Regions from separate parts of the Bradyrhizobium sp. Unk1 genome, predicted to be linked through region 3. Evidence: predicted binding sites of a transcription regulator. Region 3 holds the regulator's gene; each other region holds the start of a gene.

Region 1 (4,433 bases), on a different contig from region 3:
GCCGCGGCGCTGGCTTCGTCGGCGAGCTTGCCGGCCGCGCGCACCTGCGCGCCGATGCCTTGCGCGGACTGGGTGAACTTGTCGGCGGCATGGGCAAAGCTCGACGCGTTCGACTGGGCGGCATTGGTGCGGCCGGTGAGGGCGTCGGTGCGCTCGCGAATATCCGCGAGCGTTGCCGCGGTCGCCTCCGCGCCGCCGGCGACCGAATTGGCGGCGCGCTCGAGCTGGCGGATCATGGCGCCGAGCTCGAGTTCCAGCAGTTCCAGGATTTCCCTGGCCGAATCGGCATCAGCGGCCGGGACGGGCTCGGAATTGGCCGCCGGCGGAGCCTGCGGGGCGGCCGCCGGCGCAGCCATGTCCGGCTGACGCGTCCGAAATAATGCGAACGCCATCAGGTCACTCTTGTCGGGAGACGGGTAGACGCTATTTTCGCAGGCCGGAATGAAATCAGGGTTAACGATGCCTGACTTCTGGGCACGTTCCACTACGGTACTACCTTAAAGTATGAGAGGCCCTTTCATTCCGGTGGGTTGGCGGCCTATAAGGCCGCGCTTCCCACGCTCACCTTTGGCGCACGATTCCTGACGAGACACGCATGGCCGGACATTCCCAATTCAAGAACATCATGCACCGCAAGGGGCGGCAGGATGCCCAGAAGTCGAAGCTGTTCGGCAAGCTGGCGCGGGAAATCACCGTCGCGGCCAAGCTCGGCACGCCCGACCCCAACATGAATCCGCGCCTGCGTGCCGCCATCATCGCGGCGCGCCAGGAGAACATGCCGAAGGACAATATCGAGCGCGCCGTCAAGAAGGCGCTCGGCAATGACGGCGAGAACTATGACGAGATCCGCTACGAGGGTTACGGCCCCGGCGGCGTCGCCGTCATCGTCGAGGCGCTGACCGACAACCGCAACCGCGCCGCCTCCGACATCCGCTCCTTCTTCACCAAGTCGGGCGGCAATCTCGGCGAAACCGGCTCGGTCTCCTTCATGTTCGACCGCACCGGCATCATCGAATACGACCGCAGCGTCGCCTCCGACGACGCGGTGCTGGATGCCGCGATCGAGGCCGGTGCCGATGACGTGGTCTCGGGCGAAGGCGGACACGAGATCTACGCCTCGACCGAAGGCTATCGCGACGTCGCCAAGGCGCTGGAAGCCAAGTTCGGCGAGCCGCGCAAGGCCGCGCTGATCTGGAAGCCGCAGAATACGCTGGCGGTCGACGACGAGACCGGCGAGAAGCTCTTGAAGCTGATGGACCTGCTCAACGAGCACGACGACGTCCAGCACGTCTACGCCAATTTCGAGGTGTCCGACGCGCTGATGGCGAAGATGGGCGGCTGAGGCAGCCAGCTCCGAATTTCCCTGTCGTCGCCCGGCTTGACCGGGCGACCCAGTATTCCAGAGACGCCAGCGAGATACGGAGAAGCCGCGGCGTACTGGATACCCCGTTTTCGCGGGGTATGACGTCGGGGGGTGCTGCGGGCAGCGCGGCAATCTCCGACGAGTCCCACTTCCCCTGTTACTTCCGTTCTGTTTCTGTTTCCCCCACCGCAGCCAGCCGCTATCACTGGCCCATGACTGCGCTCCCGATTCGTGGCCCCGTTCGCATCATCGGCATCGACCCCGGCCTGCGCCGCACCGGCTGGGGCGTGATCGAGGCCGAGGGCAATCGCTTGATCTACGTCGCCTGCGGCTCGGTGGAACCGCCGGACGATTTGCCGCTGGCGAGCCGGCTGCTCGCGATCCATGAGGGGCTTGCCGCCGTCCTGTCCGGTCACAAGCCGATGGAAGCCGCGGTCGAGCAGACCTTTGTGAACAAGGACGGCGTCGCGACGCTGAAGCTCGGCCAGGCCCGCGGCGTCGCCATGCTGGCGCCCGCGATGTTCGGCATTACTGTTGCCGAATACGCGCCGAACCAGGTCAAGAAGACGGTGGTCGGCGCCGGTCACGCCGACAAGCACCAGATCGCGATGATGCTGAAGATTTTGCTGCCCAAGGCCGAGCCGCCGTCAGCGGACGCCGCCGACGCGCTCGCCATCGCTATCACCCACGCCCATCACCGCCAGAGCACGGCGCTCAGGCTGAAGGTGGCGGGCTTATGATCGGCAAGCTCAAGGGCCTGATCGATTCCTATGGCGAGGATTATGTGCTCCTCGACGTCGGCGGCGTCGGCTATCAGGTGCACTGCTCGACGCGCACGCTGCAGCATCTGCCGTCGCCCGGTGAAGCCGCAGTGCTGTCGATCGAGACCTACGTCCGCGAAGATCAAATAAAGCTGTTCGGCTTCCGCACCGACCAGGAGCGCGAATGGTTTCGCCTGCTCCAGACCGTGCAGGGCGTCGGCGCCAAGGTCGCGCTCGCGGTGCTCGGCACGCTCGTGCCTTCCGACCTCGCAAATGCCATCGCGCTGCGCGACAAGGCCGCGGTGGCGCGTACGCCCGGCGTCGGTCCCAAGGTTGCCGAGCGCATCGTCACCGAATTGAAAGACAAGGCGCCGGCCTTCGCCAATGTCGATCCCGCTGTCGTGCATCTCGCCGGCGCCGTCGACGACCAGCGTGCGCCGCGGCCCGTCGCGGACGCGATCTCCGCGCTCGTCAATCTCGGCTACGGCCAGCCGCAGGCGGCGGCGGCGATTGCATCCGCATCGCGCAGCGCGGGTGAGAATGCCGAGACGGCGCAGCTCATTCGCCTCGGGCTGAAGGAGCTCGCGAAGTGAGCGACCCCAAGGCCAACCGCATGGTCACGCCCGAGCGCCGCAGCGACGATGTCGGCGATACCGCGCTGCGCCCGCAATCGCTGTCCGACTTCGTCGGCCAGCAGCAGGCGCGCAAGAACCTCTCGATCTTCATCGAGGCGGCACGCAAGCGTGGCGAGGCGCTGGATCACGTGCTGTTCGTAGGTCCGCCCGGCCTGGGCAAGACCACGCTGGCGCAGATCGTCGCCAAGGAGCTCGGTGTCGGCTTTCGCGCGACCTCGGGTCCGGTGATCGCCAAGGCCGGCGATCTCGCCGCACTCCTCACCAACCTCGAAGAGCGCGACGTGCTCTTCATCGACGAGATCCATCGTCTGAGCCCCGCGGTGGAAGAAGTGCTCTATCCCGCGATGGAGGACTTTCAGCTCGACCTGATCATCGGCGAGGGCCCGGCGGCACGCTCGGTGAAGATCGAGCTGTCGAAATTCACGCTCGTCGGCGCCACCACGCGCGCAGGCCTCCTCACCAATCCCTTGCGCGACCGCTTCGGCATTCCGGTGCGGCTCAATTTCTACACCATCGAAGAGCTGGAAAGCATCGTCACCCGCGGCGCGCGCGTGCTCAATGTCGGCATGAGCGCCGACGGTGCCAACGAGATCGCGCGCCGTGCCCGCGGCACGCCGCGCATCGCCGGCCGCCTGCTGCGGCGCGTGCGCGATTTCGCCTCCGCCGCCGATGCAGCCTCGATCGACCGCAAGATCGCCGACCACGCGCTGAGCGCGCTCGAGGTCGACGCCGCGGGCCTCGACGCCATGGACCGCCGCTACCTCACCACCATCGCGCAGAACTATGGCGGCGGCCCGGTCGGCGTCGAGACGATGGCTGCCGCGCTGTCCGAGCCGCGCGATGCGATCGAGGACATCATCGAGCCCTATCTCATTCAGTGCGGCTATCTCCAGCGCACACCGCGCGGCCGCCTGCTCACCTCGCACGCCTTCCGCCATCTCGGCATCGCCGAGCCCTCGCGCGATGCCGCGGCACAGTTCGGCCTGTTCGGCTCGGACGAGAGCGACGACTGATCTCGCGCAAATGCCGGGTGCAGCTATCGTCATGAACTCCCGGTAACCTTTGTGCAGACAGTCTGCACGCGAATGCAGACCGTCTGCACGAGCGGACCCAAATTCCGCTTCAATCGGACCGCATCACAAAGCTGCATCACCATCGGGCTTCCATGATCACGCGTCGTCATCTCATCCGTTCCATCGGCGGCCTGTCCGCGCTCGGCGTCTCGACCGCGGCCTATGGCGTCGGCGTCGAGCCGCTGCGGCTCCGCGTCACCCGTTATCACCCGACCCCGCGGCAATGGCCGGCGGATTTTCCGCTCAAGATCGCCATCGTCACCGACATTCATGCCTGTGATCCCTGGATGTCGCTGGAGCGGATCGAGGGCATCGTCGATCGCACCAATGCGCTCAACGCCGATGTCATCGTGCTGCTCGGCGACTATGTCGCGGGTGTTCACCAGGTCACGCGCATCATTCCGTCGAGCGAATGGGCCAAGGTGCTCGCGGGCCTCAAGGCACCGCTCGGCGTCCATGCCGTCATGGGCAATCACGATTATTGGGTGGACAGGGCCGTGCAGCAGGCCGGGCACGGGCCGACAGCCGCCCATCGCGCGCTGGAGGCGGCTGGCATTCCCGTTTACGAGAACGACGTCGTGCGTCTCACCAAGGACGGACG
Region 2 (4,433 bases), on a different contig from region 3:
TGAAACCAGTGGCGGCATGACCCGTATCTAAGCCGATGGTCGCCACCGACTTCAGCCTCCTTGCGGCCATCCGGCCCCGTTGTGCTGCTCGCGCGCCGGGGCCGTTCTTTTGACACCCGCGAAGGCGGATTAGCGGTGCGACAAGCATTCCAATCTCGCGCTTGACGATCGGCAGTTTCCATATGGTTGAAGGGAGGCGGCTCCAAGTGAATTCATCCGCCGAACGATATCAGCGCGAACCGGCCTACCGGCTCAGTGACCTTTGAAATGAAAGAGGCCGCCAACTGAGGCGGCCTTAATTCATCTTCTGGCGGAGCTTCCGGATAATCTCGCGCAGGCTGGCTGTGTATTCCTCGATGATCTGGCGTGCCTCTTCCAAGCGGGGGGATTGGGCTCTTTCGCGTCGATCTGTTCCTCGGGCTTGGTCCGAGAGCGGCACCTGGCCTTACCGCATACCCATGAAGAGCGCTGCAACAAACAGCGCGGCGCCGAAGGCTGCAATGCCAAGGCAGATGCGCGCGTGAACTGAATACGGATTGACGTGGGGCTGCTCGATCATGGGCCTCACCTCGGCGGCTGCAAGCCGGGAGACTTCGCCCAATCGTCCAGATGGTTTGCCACGTCGGCTTGGCGGGCCTTCCTAACGAGGGCTTCACGCTCTGCACCCGGCGGAAGTTTCGCGGCCTGCTCTTCGAGGTGCTTCGCCCATGCGGACAGGCGGTCTTGAAGCGTAAGCTGTTGCTTGAAACGACGCCGTTTGAACATGGCGCGCTCCTGTCCATGGGAGGAAGGCGGGAGCGCTAATGGCGTTCTCATCACAGATAAAAGCCACGGTCCTTTCTGTGATGAATGAAAATAGCACGGCGAGGATTTGGGTTCCTTGCCGAATGTTAACTTCTCGAACTGGAACACTCCCAAGATCAAACCAGGCCACCGCGTTCAGAAACGGGCCAACGCCAAAATCCGGATGCTTGGCCTAAGTAGGACACGAGCGCTGTCAGATCAGGACACCAATAAAAACGCCGCCCGCTTAAATGTTGCGCGGGCGGCGGCTTTCCAGCCCCGGAGAGGTCGATGCAAAACCCCGGTGACGATTAGTCTGCACAACCTGTGCCAAGGTTTTATGTCACGTTGCGGGACACTGCCGAATTCAACTTGGGACACTGGGGCGACGCCGCAACGCGGCGCTTTGCCAAGCCCCGCATCTTCAAGCTGATCCATCGGGATCAACCAGTCGGTACCAAGGGGCTTCCCTGGCAGAAGGAAGACTTCACGAAACGAAAGAGGCCGCCAACCGGGGCGGCCTCACGAGATCCGGCCCATCGCCAACGCGCGCATTGTACGATGGACCGTTCCGGGTGGATGGCGCGAGAGTGTCGCGCCACAGACCGGAATCTCAATCGCTTTATTGGAAAGTCGTTCCCGTCAGGCCGCCTACTGAGGCGGTCTTGCGTCATCCGCCCACAAGGCGGGTTGTCGTGACCAGAAATACGAAGCCGATCCCGGTCGCGGCGAGGAAGGCGACAAAATACCAGACGCGATACATGCCGAGCTAACCCGGGCGTGCCGCGATGGTTCAGGAGGTCGGCGAGCTCTCCGCCCATCTGGTGGTCTAGGCCGAGGTTGGACGGAGAGCCGCGCGCCGGACCCCCGTCGCATGACAATGCTAGGAACGTGCCATGACAGTTGTGTGAAATTGTCGGCGCCGCTCAGTGGAGATTGAACTTATCCAGAGGCAGACGAAGCTCCGCCGCGCGCTCCTCGCGATCTCGCCTGCGGAACTCATTTTCCTTCTGTTCGAATTTGATCATTTCCTGCGCGGCGGCTTCCAAGAGCCGATTGCGCCTGTCCGCCTGCTGCGTGTTTTCCGTCATCACCCAGGCTCCCTCAACGACTAGCGGCACCATCCTCAGACAGGCCGGACACCGCAAAAGATTCGCTGGGGATTGCGGATTTATGACGGCGACGTTCCGCTCCCGGATACACCAATCGTAGTCCCGAGAACAAAAACGGGCCGCTGTCGTTTTCAAATCAGGCCATCGAGGTCGGAAACAGGTCTGTGCCAAAATCCGGGTACTGGCCGGCGACGCAAGAGGCTGCACCAATTCCTTTCCGATATCGGCGTGAAGGCGCTACGCCAGCATCTGGGTCAGCTTCCAGGTATTGCTCAGGTATCGCGAGATCAGGGCGAGTACGAGGGGCACGTCAGAAGGATTTTCGGTCAACAGTATGAAATGGACTTGTGAACGAGGCCGCCAACTGAGGCGGCCTTACGGGGCGGCGAAATGAAGTACGACGGCCGCCATGATGCAAACGCCCAAGGCAATTGCCGCCCCGTAGCGCGGGTTGGGCCACGCCCCGGTCGTGATCAGTACCAGGGCGGCCACTCCGGCAAGTTTGAGAGCATTTATGACCATGCCTTTAATATGAGCCGTCCAACGAACTAGGTCACTCACAAATTCGAAAGACACTCAGGGTCAATACGGAAAGCACCTGTCTAAAGTGTTGGCCCTACGATAATACCTATGCTCAACAATTGAGCTTATAAGTTATCCCTGACATCTGCTGCCAAAGTTACCTTCGGGTGTTTCGCCTGCAGATGCACGCAAAAATAGTGCAAGAACAAAACAGGCCACTCCCAAATTCAAACTAGGCCGCCGCGCTCGGAAACAGGCCAGTACCAAAATCCGCGAAAGAACATATTGCGAACCAGGAACAAATGGGGTACATTGCTTTTATCGACGACCCGCCGCGCCAATCGTTTGTCCCGCACCCGAATCCTCGCCATAAGGAGCACGACCCAATGTCCAACACTGCCCTGCGTATCGTCGAAGGATCTTCCATGGACAAGAGTAAAGCTCTGGCCGCCGCGCTCTCCCAGATCGAGCGCCAGTTCGGCAAGGGCTCGGTGATGAAGCTCGGCAAGAACGACCGGTCGATGGATGTCGAGGCGGTGTCCTCGGGGTCCCTCGGGCTCGACATTGCGCTCGGGATCGGCGGTCTGCCGAAGGGGCGCGTCGTGGAAATCTACGGGCCGGAATCGTCGGGCAAGACCACGCTGGCGCTGCACACGGTGGCGGAAGCGCAGAAGAAGGGCGGCATCTGTGCCTTCATCGACGCCGAGCACGCGCTCGACCCGGTCTATGCGCGCAAGCTGGGCGTCAACATCGACGAGCTCCTGATTTCGCAGCCGGACACGGGCGAGCAGGCGCTGGAAATCTGCGACACGCTGGTGCGCTCGGGTGCGGTGGACGTGCTGGTGGTCGATTCGGTCGCGGCTCTGGTGCCGAAGGCCGAGCTTGAGGGCGAGATGGGCGATGCGCTGCCGGGTCTCCAGGCTCGTCTGATGAGCCAGGCGCTGCGCAAGCTGACGGCCTCGATCAACAAATCCAACACCATGGTGATCTTCATCAACCAGATCCGCATGAAGATCGGTGTGATGTACGGCTCGCCGGAAACCACGACCGGCGGCAACGCGCTGAAATTCTATGCCTCCGTCCGCCTCGACATCCGCCGCATCGGCGCGATCAAGGAGCGCGACGAAGTGGTCGGCAACACCACGCGCGTCAAGGTGGTAAAGAACAAGCTGGCGCCGCCCTTCAAGCAGGTCGAGTTCGACATCATGTACGGCGAGGGCGTTTCCAAGATGGGCGAGATCCTCGATCTCGGCGTCAAGGCCGGCATCGTCGAAAAGTCCGGCGCCTGGTTCTCCTATGACAGCCAGCGCCTCGGTCAGGGCCGCGAGAACTCGAAGGCGTTTTTGAAGGCCAACCCCGACATCACCGCCAAGATCGAGACCTCGATCCGCCAGAACTCCGGCCTGATCGCCGAGCAGATTCTCGCCGGCACGCCCGAGCGCGACGCCGATGGCGAGGAGCCGGCGGACGAGTAAACCTAACGCGAAGAACTTTCGCGAGGAGCGGGCGCTGAGGACGTTGAGTTGCCGACGTCGTCAGCGCCCGTTTCGTTTTGGGCCTGATAATAATGATCTGGTGGAGCGATGAGACGTCTGATCTTGACCAGTTCGTCCGGCGCTGATCTTGCCAAGTCGGAGCTGGCTGAGATCGTCGTTTTTTTCTTTTTTCGTTTCGCGTGGGATCCGCTGCCTTCACCTGAATATCTCGCAGCTTATTTCGGGGCGCGCTCAGGCCCGCTCAGGACGGGCGATCACTGGTCGGATTGGGGCGTCGTCTGGCCTCGCGCCTTCAAGGATCGCAGGAACCTGCCTTTTGCCGAGTTTTGCGAGCGCTATGACGAAATTGAACTTTGGTTTGACTCGAACCCTGAAGATCAATTGCAGTTGATTTGGCTGCTCGACTATTTCGATTCATGCCCCCAGCTGCTCGAAAAGCTTCGATTACGTTTGCTAGCGTCCGATTTTTTCGACGTGAGAATCGAAAGGCTCGGAAATTCCGCATCCCATATTCCCGTCG
Region 3 (4,433 bases):
GCGCTCGCCGCGGTGCTGGCGGGCGCAGAGCCGCTGCCTGAAGAGATGATCGCGCTCGACGCGGCCTTCCATCGCGTGCTCGCGCGCGATGTCGCCGCGCGGCGCACGCAGCCGCCGCAGGCGATGTCGGCAATGGACGGCTATGCGGTGCGCGCGGTCGATGCGGCGAAGACCGACTCCCAGCTCACCCTGATCGGCGAGGTCGCGGCGGGCCGCCCGTTTGCGGGATCGGTCGGCGCCGGCGAGGCCGTGCGTATCTTCACCGGCGGTGTCGTTCCCGATGGCGCTGATGCGGTCGTGATCCAAGAGGATACGGTCGCGGACGGCAAGCGCATCACCATCAAGGAAGCCGCCGTAACGGGGCGGCACATCCGCCCCGCCGGCGTCGACTTCTCGGAAGGCGACGTGCTGCTGTGCAAGGGTATCAGGCTCACCGAGCGCGACCTCGCGCTCGCCGCCGGCATGAATTACCCGCAATTGCCCGTCCGACGACGCCCGAAGGTCGCGATCCTCGCGACCGGCGACGAGTTGGTGATGCCGGGTACCACGCCCGGTCCCGGCCAAATCGTCTATTCCAACGGCTACGCCCTGCACGCGCTCGCCCGCAGCGAGGGCGCCGATACCGTCGACCTCGGCGTTGCCGCCGACACGCTGGCGGCCACCACGGCCGGCATCGGCCGCGCGCGGGAGAGCGGCGCGGACATCCTGATCACGACCGGCGGCGCGTCGGTCGGAGACCACGATCTGGTCCAGCAGGCGCTGAGGGACGAAGGTATCTCGATGGCGTTCTGGAAGATCGCGATGCGGCCGGGCAAGCCGATGATGAACGGGCGGCTCGGCGCGATGCGCGTGATCGGCCTGCCTGGCAATCCCGTGTCATCCTATGTTTGCGGCTTCCTGTTCATGGTGCCGTTGATTCGCGCGCTTTCGGGCCGTTCGATGATTCATCACCGCCGCGAACGCGCGGTGCTCGGCCGCGATGTCGGCGCCAACGACCAGCGCGAGGATTATCTGCGCGCACGCCTCGAACTGCGCGACGACGGCACGCTCGTCGCCGTTCCGGTCAATCACCAGGATTCCTCGCTGCTTGCGAATCTCGCTGCGGCACAGGCACTTCTCGTGCGCGCGCCATTCGCGCCGAAGGCCGAAGCCGGCACGCCTTGCGAGGTCTTGCGGCTGCCCGTCTGATCGCTTCGTTCGCGTGCGTTCCGCGAACTTTGTCGCGTTCACGGTAAATTAAGCAGTTGCGGAACATGTATCGAACATATAGTGTCCGTTCATGATTTGTTTCGAGCATGTAGCGGCTTACTGCTGAATTCAGCGTCTCGGAATCGAACGACATCAACCGGGGGATTTTGGTCGAGATGTTAACGCGCAAACAATACGAGCTCCTGCGGTTCATCAGCGAGCGGCTGAAGGAAAGCGGCGTGCCGCCCTCCTTCGACGAGATGAAGGACGCGCTCGACCTGCGCTCGAAATCGGGCATCCATCGCCTGATCACCGCGCTCGAGGAGCGCGGCTTCATCCGGCGCCTGCCCAACCGGGCCCGCGCCATCGAGGTGATCAAGCTGCCCGAGCTTCAGGCCGCCGCCGGCAGCCGCCGCGGTTTCACGCCGAGCGTCATCGAAGGCAATCTCGGCAAGGTCCGCACGACTTCCAGCCCGCCGGCGGATGAGGGCGAGCGTCCCGTGGCGGTCCCCGTGATGGGCCGCATCGCGGCCGGCACGCCGATCGAGGCCTTGCAGACCCGCAGCCACACCATCAGCGTACCGCCTGACATGCTCGGTTCAGGCGAACATTACGCGCTCGAAGTGCGTGGTGATTCCATGGTCGAGGCCGGCATTCTCGACGGCGACATGGCGCTGATCCAGCGCAACGAGAGCGCCGACACCGGCGATATCGTGGTGGCGCTGATCGACGACGAGGAAGCAACCCTGAAGCGCTTCCGCCGCCGCGGCGCCTCGATCGCGCTCGAGCCCGCCAACGCAGCCTATGAGGTCCGCATCCTCCCGCCCAACCGGGTGAAGATTCAGGGCAAACTGATCGGGCTCTACCGGAAGTACTGATACCGGACGCGCCGGGATCGGTTATTTGGCGCCCCGCGCGCTTTAGATCGGCATCGCCGATCCGAGATTGGAGCGGACGATTGTCCGCTTCCGCTGGATAGTCTTTCTGGTTTCGCGCAGATTATCCGGCCCCTCCTCTGGCGGTAAATCCTCGGCACGCCGCACGAAGCAGCCCTGCTTCGCGGCCTTCAGGTTCGAGGAGAAGTCATGCGCCGGATCGTTCAGATCCCAGTTGCTGTGGCGCTGATCGCAGCATCAGCGTCGCAAGCCTTGGCGTCGCGAGCCTTGGCGTCGAAAGCCTTGGCGTCGAAAGCCTTGGCCGCACAATCGCGACCCCATGTCCGCAACGACACCGCCGTGAGCGAGCGAGCCCGCAAGGCCCGCAACGCCGTCGAGCAACCGTCGCGGCCGGCCTGGCAATATTCCGGCTGGTCGGCGCCTGCGGGGCGCTGACACGCGCCTGCAGAATGCATAGGGGCGGGCTTTGTTCCTAGTGGATTCGGGAAAGATAATGTGATTGCGGCTTGCTGCGGCGAGCCGTAGATTTGCCTACAACCGGGCAGAACCTTTCACATTTCCACTCTGATAGAGGCCTGCGCCTCGATTGAGAGACGTGGGTCGCTATCCCTGCATGAGGAGCACCCGATGTGTGACTACAGCCTGCATGCCGTCGCGTCGCGTCCCGCCGAAGTCGGCGAGACGGTCGTCACGACAACCTTCCGCGGCACCTCGACGCGCGGCTTTGCCTCCGCAGCCGATCCGACCGTCGCGGTCTGCCTGCTCCCGGGAACGGAGCTCGCTTTCGCCGACAACGTCCGCTACGACAATCGCTGGATCTGGACGCGTACCGTCAATTCGCGCGTCGGCAAGTTCGGCAAGATCGATCCGCACATTCCCGATCGCCATCATGATGCGATCGAATTCCCCGACGGCAAATCCGTGCTGGTGACGCAGCTGGTCGAAGGCCAGCGCGCGACCGTGCTGCAACTACCGGTGACCCAGCCGCTCGGCGAGCGCGAGCACAAGCCGCAGATCATCACCGACAGCCGGCCGACCATCACCCGCCTGCCGATCGGCTGACATAGCCATTCCCGGCCGGCAGGTCGGGCCAGGATTGAAAATCGCCATCGCCGGCCGAGGCCGGCGAGATGGTGTCGTTCGTGTCCCGCGAAACTCCCTCGGGCGGACCAAGCCGTTGCGCCTCCCACCGCACGAAGTTTGCGCTGTCCTGCCTGAATTTTGAACGTCCGTTCCGCAGCCAAATGGCCGATGCTTGGTGCGGCTTGAGACGGCGGACACGTTCAATGAAGACCTTCATTCGCGTCGTTGAACTCTGGGTGCCTGACCGCACACGCATGCGGCTGGAATTCGGCGGCAGCCTCTACGGCGAAGGGCTGTCCGCGTTCAGGGCCGTGAGCGAAGATCTGCACTTCGGATATGACGAGGGGCTTCCCGGCAAGGCCTGGGCCAGCGGCCACCCCGTGATCCTCACCAGATTCACCGATTCCTATTTCAAGCGGACCGATCAGGCCATCGCCGCCGGGCTGACATGCGGCGTGGCAGTGCCGGTGTTTTCAGGCGAATTCCTGCAAGCCGTCATGGTGCTGTTCTGCGGCGACGACGAGGCCCATGTCGGCGCGATCGAGCTCTGGCACAACGATGCCGAAACCTCCCACGAGATGGCGCTCGTCGACGGCTATTACGGCACCGCCGAAATGTTCGAATTCAACTCCCGCCACACCAGATTTCCGCGTGGCTTCGGCCTGCCCGGCCGCATCTGGAAAGCCGGCCTGCCGCTGGTCATCAAGGACCTGTACGATGCCAGGAGTTTTCTGCGCTGGGAGGACGCCGCCAAGGTCGGAATCAATCTCGGGGTCGGCGTTCCCTATCGGACCGGCACCGATCAGACCTGGGTGCTGACGTTCCTCTCGGCGCAGGCGACCCCGATTGCACGACGCTTCGAGATCTGGGTCCCGGACGAGGCCCGCTCCGCGCTGGTCTTCCGCGCCGGCGATTGCAGCGCGCAGACCGACCTCGCCGCGCTCTATGCGACGAAATCCATCGCCAAAGGCGAAGGCAGCATCGGCGGGGCCTGGGCCACCGGCATGCCCGCGCTCAACGACGATCTCGCACGTGACGGCTCGGCCGCGGCCTCGCAGGCCTGCGCCTCTGGACTGAGCCAGATGGTCGTCCTGCCGGTGATCGGCAACGCCAGGCTCGATGCCGTGCTGGCCTGGTATCTGTAACCCGTCCGCTCAATCCTCGGCCTGCAGGTCGGCTTCCGATGGCGTCGCATCGCGGTTGCGGGAAGCCGCCGCCTGCGGCCCAAGGCTCGCGCCGAAATCCGCCTCGCCGGCAACCGCCGGC
Region 4 (4,433 bases), on a different contig from region 3:
CGGCGTCTGCGATCCCGGCACCCGGGTGGTCGTGATCGGCAACCCCAACGACACCGCGCCCTATCGCGAGCTGGTCCGCCGCGGCGTCAACGACTACGTGGTGGGACCGGTCGAAACCCTCGACGTCGTCCGCTCGATCTGCAGCCTGTTCTCGGCCTCGGAAGCCATCATCACCGGCCGCGTCATCGCGGTGGTCGGCGCCAAGGGCGGCGTCGGTGCGTCCACGGTCGCGCACAACGTGGCCTGGACTATCGCGCGCGACCTCGCGCTCGATTCTGTCGTGATCGATCTCGACCTCGCCTTCGGCACCGCCGGCCTCGACTACAACCAGGACCCGGCGCAGGGCATCGCCAACGCGGTGCTCTCGCAGGACCGGCCGGACACGGCGCTGATGGAGCGCCTGCTCGCCAAATGCACCGAGCGCCTCAGTCTCCTCGCTGCGCCCGCGACGCTCGACCGCGTCTACGATTTCGGCGCCGAAGCTTTTGATGCGATCTTCGATACGCTGCGCATGACCACGCCCTGCATCGTGCTCGACGTTCCCCACCAATGGTCGGGCTGGACGCGCCGCGCGCTCGTCAATGCCGACGACATCGTGATCGTGGCCGAGCCCGATCTGGCCAATCTGCGCAACACCAGGAACATGCTGAGCGTGCTCAAGGCGGCACGGCCCAACGACCGTCCGCCGCTGTACTGCATCAACCAAGTCGGCATGCACAAGCGCGCGGAGATCGACGTCAAGGCGTTCGCCAAGACCATGGAGAGCCAGCCGATCGCGGCGATCCCGTTCGACTCGAAACTGTTCTCGACCGCGGCCAACAACGGCCAGATGATCGCGGAGGTCTCCAAGAACCACCGCACCACCCTTCTGTTCCAGAACATGGCGAACCGCCTCGCCGGGCGTGGCGAGGTGAAGAAGCCGAAGCGCTCGCTGCTCGGACCGCTCCTGAAGAAGCTCAAGGGCAGGGCGGGTCGCGGGTCAGCCCCGCATCGCAAGGTGTCGTAAGCGAAACAGCGGTGTTGTCTCCGTTCCCTCCCCCCTTGCGGGGGAGGGAACGCACATCCGACGAGGCGCTAGGCGAGTTTCATCCCATAAGGTCCTAAGAGAGAGCGGGCTATTTGTCCGCCCGCTGCTGCTTCTTCGCCAGCAACTGCCGCAGCGCCGTGACCTTTGCTGCGGCCTGATCCGGCGGCAGGTCGGCCTTCACGATGGTCTCGGCCTCGGCCTGCTTTCCCTGCAGTCCCACGACGAGCGCCAGATTGGCGCGCACGCGGGAATCGGCGCGATTGCGCTCATAGGCGCGGCGCAGCGTTTCCTCGGCCCGCGGCAGATTGTTCTGGAGCATGTAGGACAGGCCGAGATTGGACAGAACCTGCGGCTCTTCGGGCACAATCTTCAGCGCTGCCGCATAATATTGCTGCGCCTCTTCGTTGCGACCGAGCTGATCGAGCGCCGCGCCTTGCGCCGACAGGATGCGCCAATCCGGATCCTCGGGCGTATGTGCGCGGCTGAGCACATCGAAAGCCTGCTGGAAATTGCCGCTGTCGGCGAGCGCGCGGCCGTAGCCGGCGAGCAGCGCCTTGTTGCTGGGATGGGCGAGCACGGCCTGCTCCATCACCGCAACGGCCTGGGCGCGCTGGCCGGTCTCGCGCAGCGCCGTGCCATAGTCGAGCGCGACGTTGGGATCGGAAGGCTTGGCGCGATAGCGCTCGCGAAGCGCGTCCATGTCCGGCTTCGGATCGGCCCTGCCAGCGGTTTCCGACTTGCCGCCGAGCGCGCCGGTGATGTCCTCCAGACTCGTGGTCTGGCAGCCGCCGAGGGCAAGCATCACGAGCGCGGAAAGCAGGAATCTCGCCGGCGGAGAGGCAAGGGACGAACGCTTGGGCATACTCTGATCACTCGGCGACTGATCAGCGATGCTTACCGATTAACGCTAAAGTCCAGTTAAGGAACCCGGCCGGTCCGGCTCAATCGGTGAACTCGGCGCCGAATTCGCAGCCGATGCGCCAGCGCAGGCGGCATTGGCGGGAATAATCGGGCGCGAAGATGATGGTGAATTGCGGCGGCACTTCCAGAAACTCCGCCACCACTTTCACCCCGCCATCCGAGATATCCGTGATCGTGCAGTCTCGCGGCAGCGATCCCGCGCCAAAGTGAATCTTGGCGAGCCGAGTGCATACCCGTCGTTCGCTTCTGCGGCGATTTGCAAGCATTTGAATTGTTCACCCGTTAGATCACGGCCCATCCCGCAGCTCTAGGAGTAGCGAACATTCGTTGGGATGTGCTGATGAGAGCCGCTCGCATTCGAGGCGTAGTGTCGGCGTGATGTTTACGACCGGTTAGGGTTTTCCTGGCCCTCAGGGATGTTCTTGTATTGTTCTTGCAAGAAAGATCGGGCTCTGCTACCCCTAATTGTGCGAGAGGGCAGGCTGGTTCGGGCATGGTTCAGCGGGTTTCTACCGTCGCCTTTGAGGGGATCGAGGCCCGCGCGGTCGACGTGCAGGTGCAGGTCGCGCCCGGCCTGCCGGCCTTTGCCATCGTCGGCCTGCCCGACAAGGCGGTGTCGGAGGCACGTGAGCGCGTCCGCTCGGCGCTGATTGCCTCGGGGCTGGCGCTGCCGGCGCGGCGGATCATCGTCAATCTCGCGCCCGCCGACCTGCCCAAGGAGGGCAGCCATTACGACCTGCCGATCGCGCTCGGGCTGATGGCCGCAATCGGCGCGATCCCGCCGGATGCGCTGACCGGTTTTACCGTTCTCGGCGAGCTCGGTCTCGACGGCTCGATCGCGCCGGTGGCCGGCGTGCTTCCCGCCGCGATCGGCGCCAATGTGCGCGAGGAAGGCTTGATCTGCCCGGCAGCCTGCGGCTCGGAGGCGGCGTGGGCGAGCCCGGACATCCAGATCATCGCGGCCCAATCGCTGATCCAGATCGCTAACCATTTCAAGGGCACGCAGGTGCTGTCGCGGCCCACGCCGCGCGTGCACGAGGTCGCCGCCTCCCCGCTCGACCTGCGCGACATCAAGGGCCAGGAGAGCGCCAAGCGCGCGCTGGAGATCGCGGCCGCCGGCGGACATCACCTGCTCATGATCGGCGCACCCGGTGCCGGCAAGTCGATGCTGGCGGCACGCCTGCCCTCGATCCTGCCGCCGCTGTCGCCGGGCGAATTGCTCGAAGTCTCCATGATCGCCTCCGTTGCCGGCGAGATCCAGGGCGGTGCGCTGACCGCGCGGCGGCCGTTCCGTTCACCGCATCACTCCGCCAGCATGGCCGCGCTCACCGGCGGCGGCATGCGCGCAAAACCCGGCGAGATCTCGCTCGCGCATCAGGGCGTGCTGTTCCTCGACGAGCTGCCCGAATTCGATCCGCGCGTGCTGGATTCGCTGCGCCAGCCGCTGGAGAACGGCGAGGTCTCCGTCTCCCGCGCCAATCATCGCGTGACTTATCCCGCGCGCTTCATGCTGGTCGCGGCGATGAATCCGTGCCGCTGCGGCCATGCGTTCGAGCCCGGCTATGCCTGCAAGCGCGGCCGCATCGATCGCTGCACCGGCGACTACCAGGCGCGCATCTCCGGTCCGCTGATGGACCGCATCGATTTGCGCATCGAGGTTCCCGCGGTGACCGCAGCGGATCTGATCCTGCCTCCGCCGGCCGAGGGCTCGGCGGAAGTCGCCGCGCGCGTGGCAGCCGCGCGCGACATCCAGCTCGCGCGCTACGCGGATGCGGGCCTGCCGCATGTTCGCACCAATGCCGAGGCGCCAGCCTCGGTGTTGGAAGACGTCGCCAAGCCGGATGCGCAAGGCGCCAAATTGCTGCGCGACGCCGCCGAGACCATGCGGCTGTCGGCGCGCGGCTATCACCGCGTGCTGCGGGTGGCCCGCACGCTCGCCGATCTCGACGGCGCCGACAAGATCGGCCGGCTGCATCTCGCCGAGGCGCTGTCCTACCGCGCACTCGCGGAGGATGTGCGGCAGATGGCCTGATCATTCCGCGCATCAACCCGGCGGTAACGAGTTTCCTTTACGCTCTGCAAACCATAAGGCCCAAGCGTTCCCCACACAGGGCCGGGCGAGTAGCGTGTCATGTTGCGTTTCAAGATCCTGGCCTCGGTTGTTCCCCTGCTGGCGGCCGCGGTGTTCGCCCGCGGCGAGATCGGATCGGTCTCGCATCCCTGCATCGCGCTGGGCGATACTTCAGTCGAGCTGACATCCCTGTTCTGGACGGCCGGCGTCCATGTCGCCTTCACCGACGATCTGTCGCGGGCCACGGTGCGGGTTCAGATCACCGACGATCCGGACGCGGCGGACTTCGCGGTCGTGGACGACGGTCTGAGCTTTGAACCGGACTCCTGCCAGACCAATCCGGCGAACCGCCTTGTCACGATTGCCGCGGAGCCGGTCGACGGCGGCCCGGTGATTTATCTCTCCACCGACGGA

The links. The regulator LexA, encoded in region 3, represses DNA repair genes until DNA is damaged. The targets are predictions, from matches to a motif close to TGTTCNNNNTGTGTTCNG.
Region 1: ruvC (crossover junction endodeoxyribonuclease RuvC) is a predicted target of LexA. The motif match lies at 1,528-1,545, and genes of this name have one in related genera.
Region 2: recA (recombinase RecA) is a predicted target of LexA. The motif match lies at 2,694-2,711, and genes of this name have one in related genera.
Region 4: AC5ZFO_RS04945 (YifB family Mg chelatase-like AAA ATPase) is a predicted target of LexA. The motif match lies at 2,366-2,383, and genes of this name have one in related genera.

Annotation. Positions count from the first base shown of each region.
Region 1 is NZ_JCAMOP010000002.1:1,741-6,173, reverse strand. Features, by position in the region: gene AC5ZFO_RS02120 (methyl-accepting chemotaxis protein) at 1-392, opposite strand, end outside; gene AC5ZFO_RS02115 (YebC/PmpR family DNA-binding transcriptional regulator) at 596-1,342, shown strand; gene ruvC (crossover junction endodeoxyribonuclease RuvC) at 1,576-2,103, shown strand; gene ruvA (Holliday junction branch migration protein RuvA) at 2,100-2,717, shown strand; gene ruvB (Holliday junction branch migration DNA helicase RuvB) at 2,738-3,772, shown strand; gene AC5ZFO_RS02095 (metallophosphoesterase) at 3,925-4,433, shown strand, end outside.
Region 2 is NZ_JCAMOP010000042.1:337-4,769, forward strand. Features, by position in the region: gene AC5ZFO_RS37530 (hypothetical protein) at 565-765, opposite strand; gene AC5ZFO_RS37535 (hypothetical protein) at 1,710-1,874, opposite strand; gene recA (recombinase RecA) at 2,804-3,892, shown strand; gene AC5ZFO_RS37545 (hypothetical protein) at 4,016-4,433, shown strand, end outside.
Region 3 is NZ_JCAMOP010000007.1:224,116-228,548, reverse strand. Features, by position in the region: gene AC5ZFO_RS11685 (molybdopterin molybdotransferase MoeA) at 1-1,188, shown strand, start outside; gene lexA (transcriptional repressor LexA) at 1,365-2,066, shown strand; gene AC5ZFO_RS11675 (hypothetical protein) at 2,712-3,146, shown strand; gene AC5ZFO_RS11670 (GAF domain-containing protein) at 3,371-4,312, shown strand; gene AC5ZFO_RS11665 (ComEC/Rec2 family competence protein) at 4,322-4,433, opposite strand, start outside.
Region 4 is NZ_JCAMOP010000003.1:158,325-162,757, reverse strand. Features, by position in the region: gene AC5ZFO_RS04960 (CpaE/TadZ family protein) at 1-1,006, shown strand, start outside; gene AC5ZFO_RS04955 (tetratricopeptide repeat protein) at 1,116-1,889, opposite strand; gene AC5ZFO_RS04950 (PilZ domain-containing protein) at 1,969-2,214, opposite strand; gene AC5ZFO_RS04945 (YifB family Mg chelatase-like AAA ATPase) at 2,442-3,980, shown strand; gene AC5ZFO_RS04940 (hypothetical protein) at 4,080-4,433, shown strand, end outside.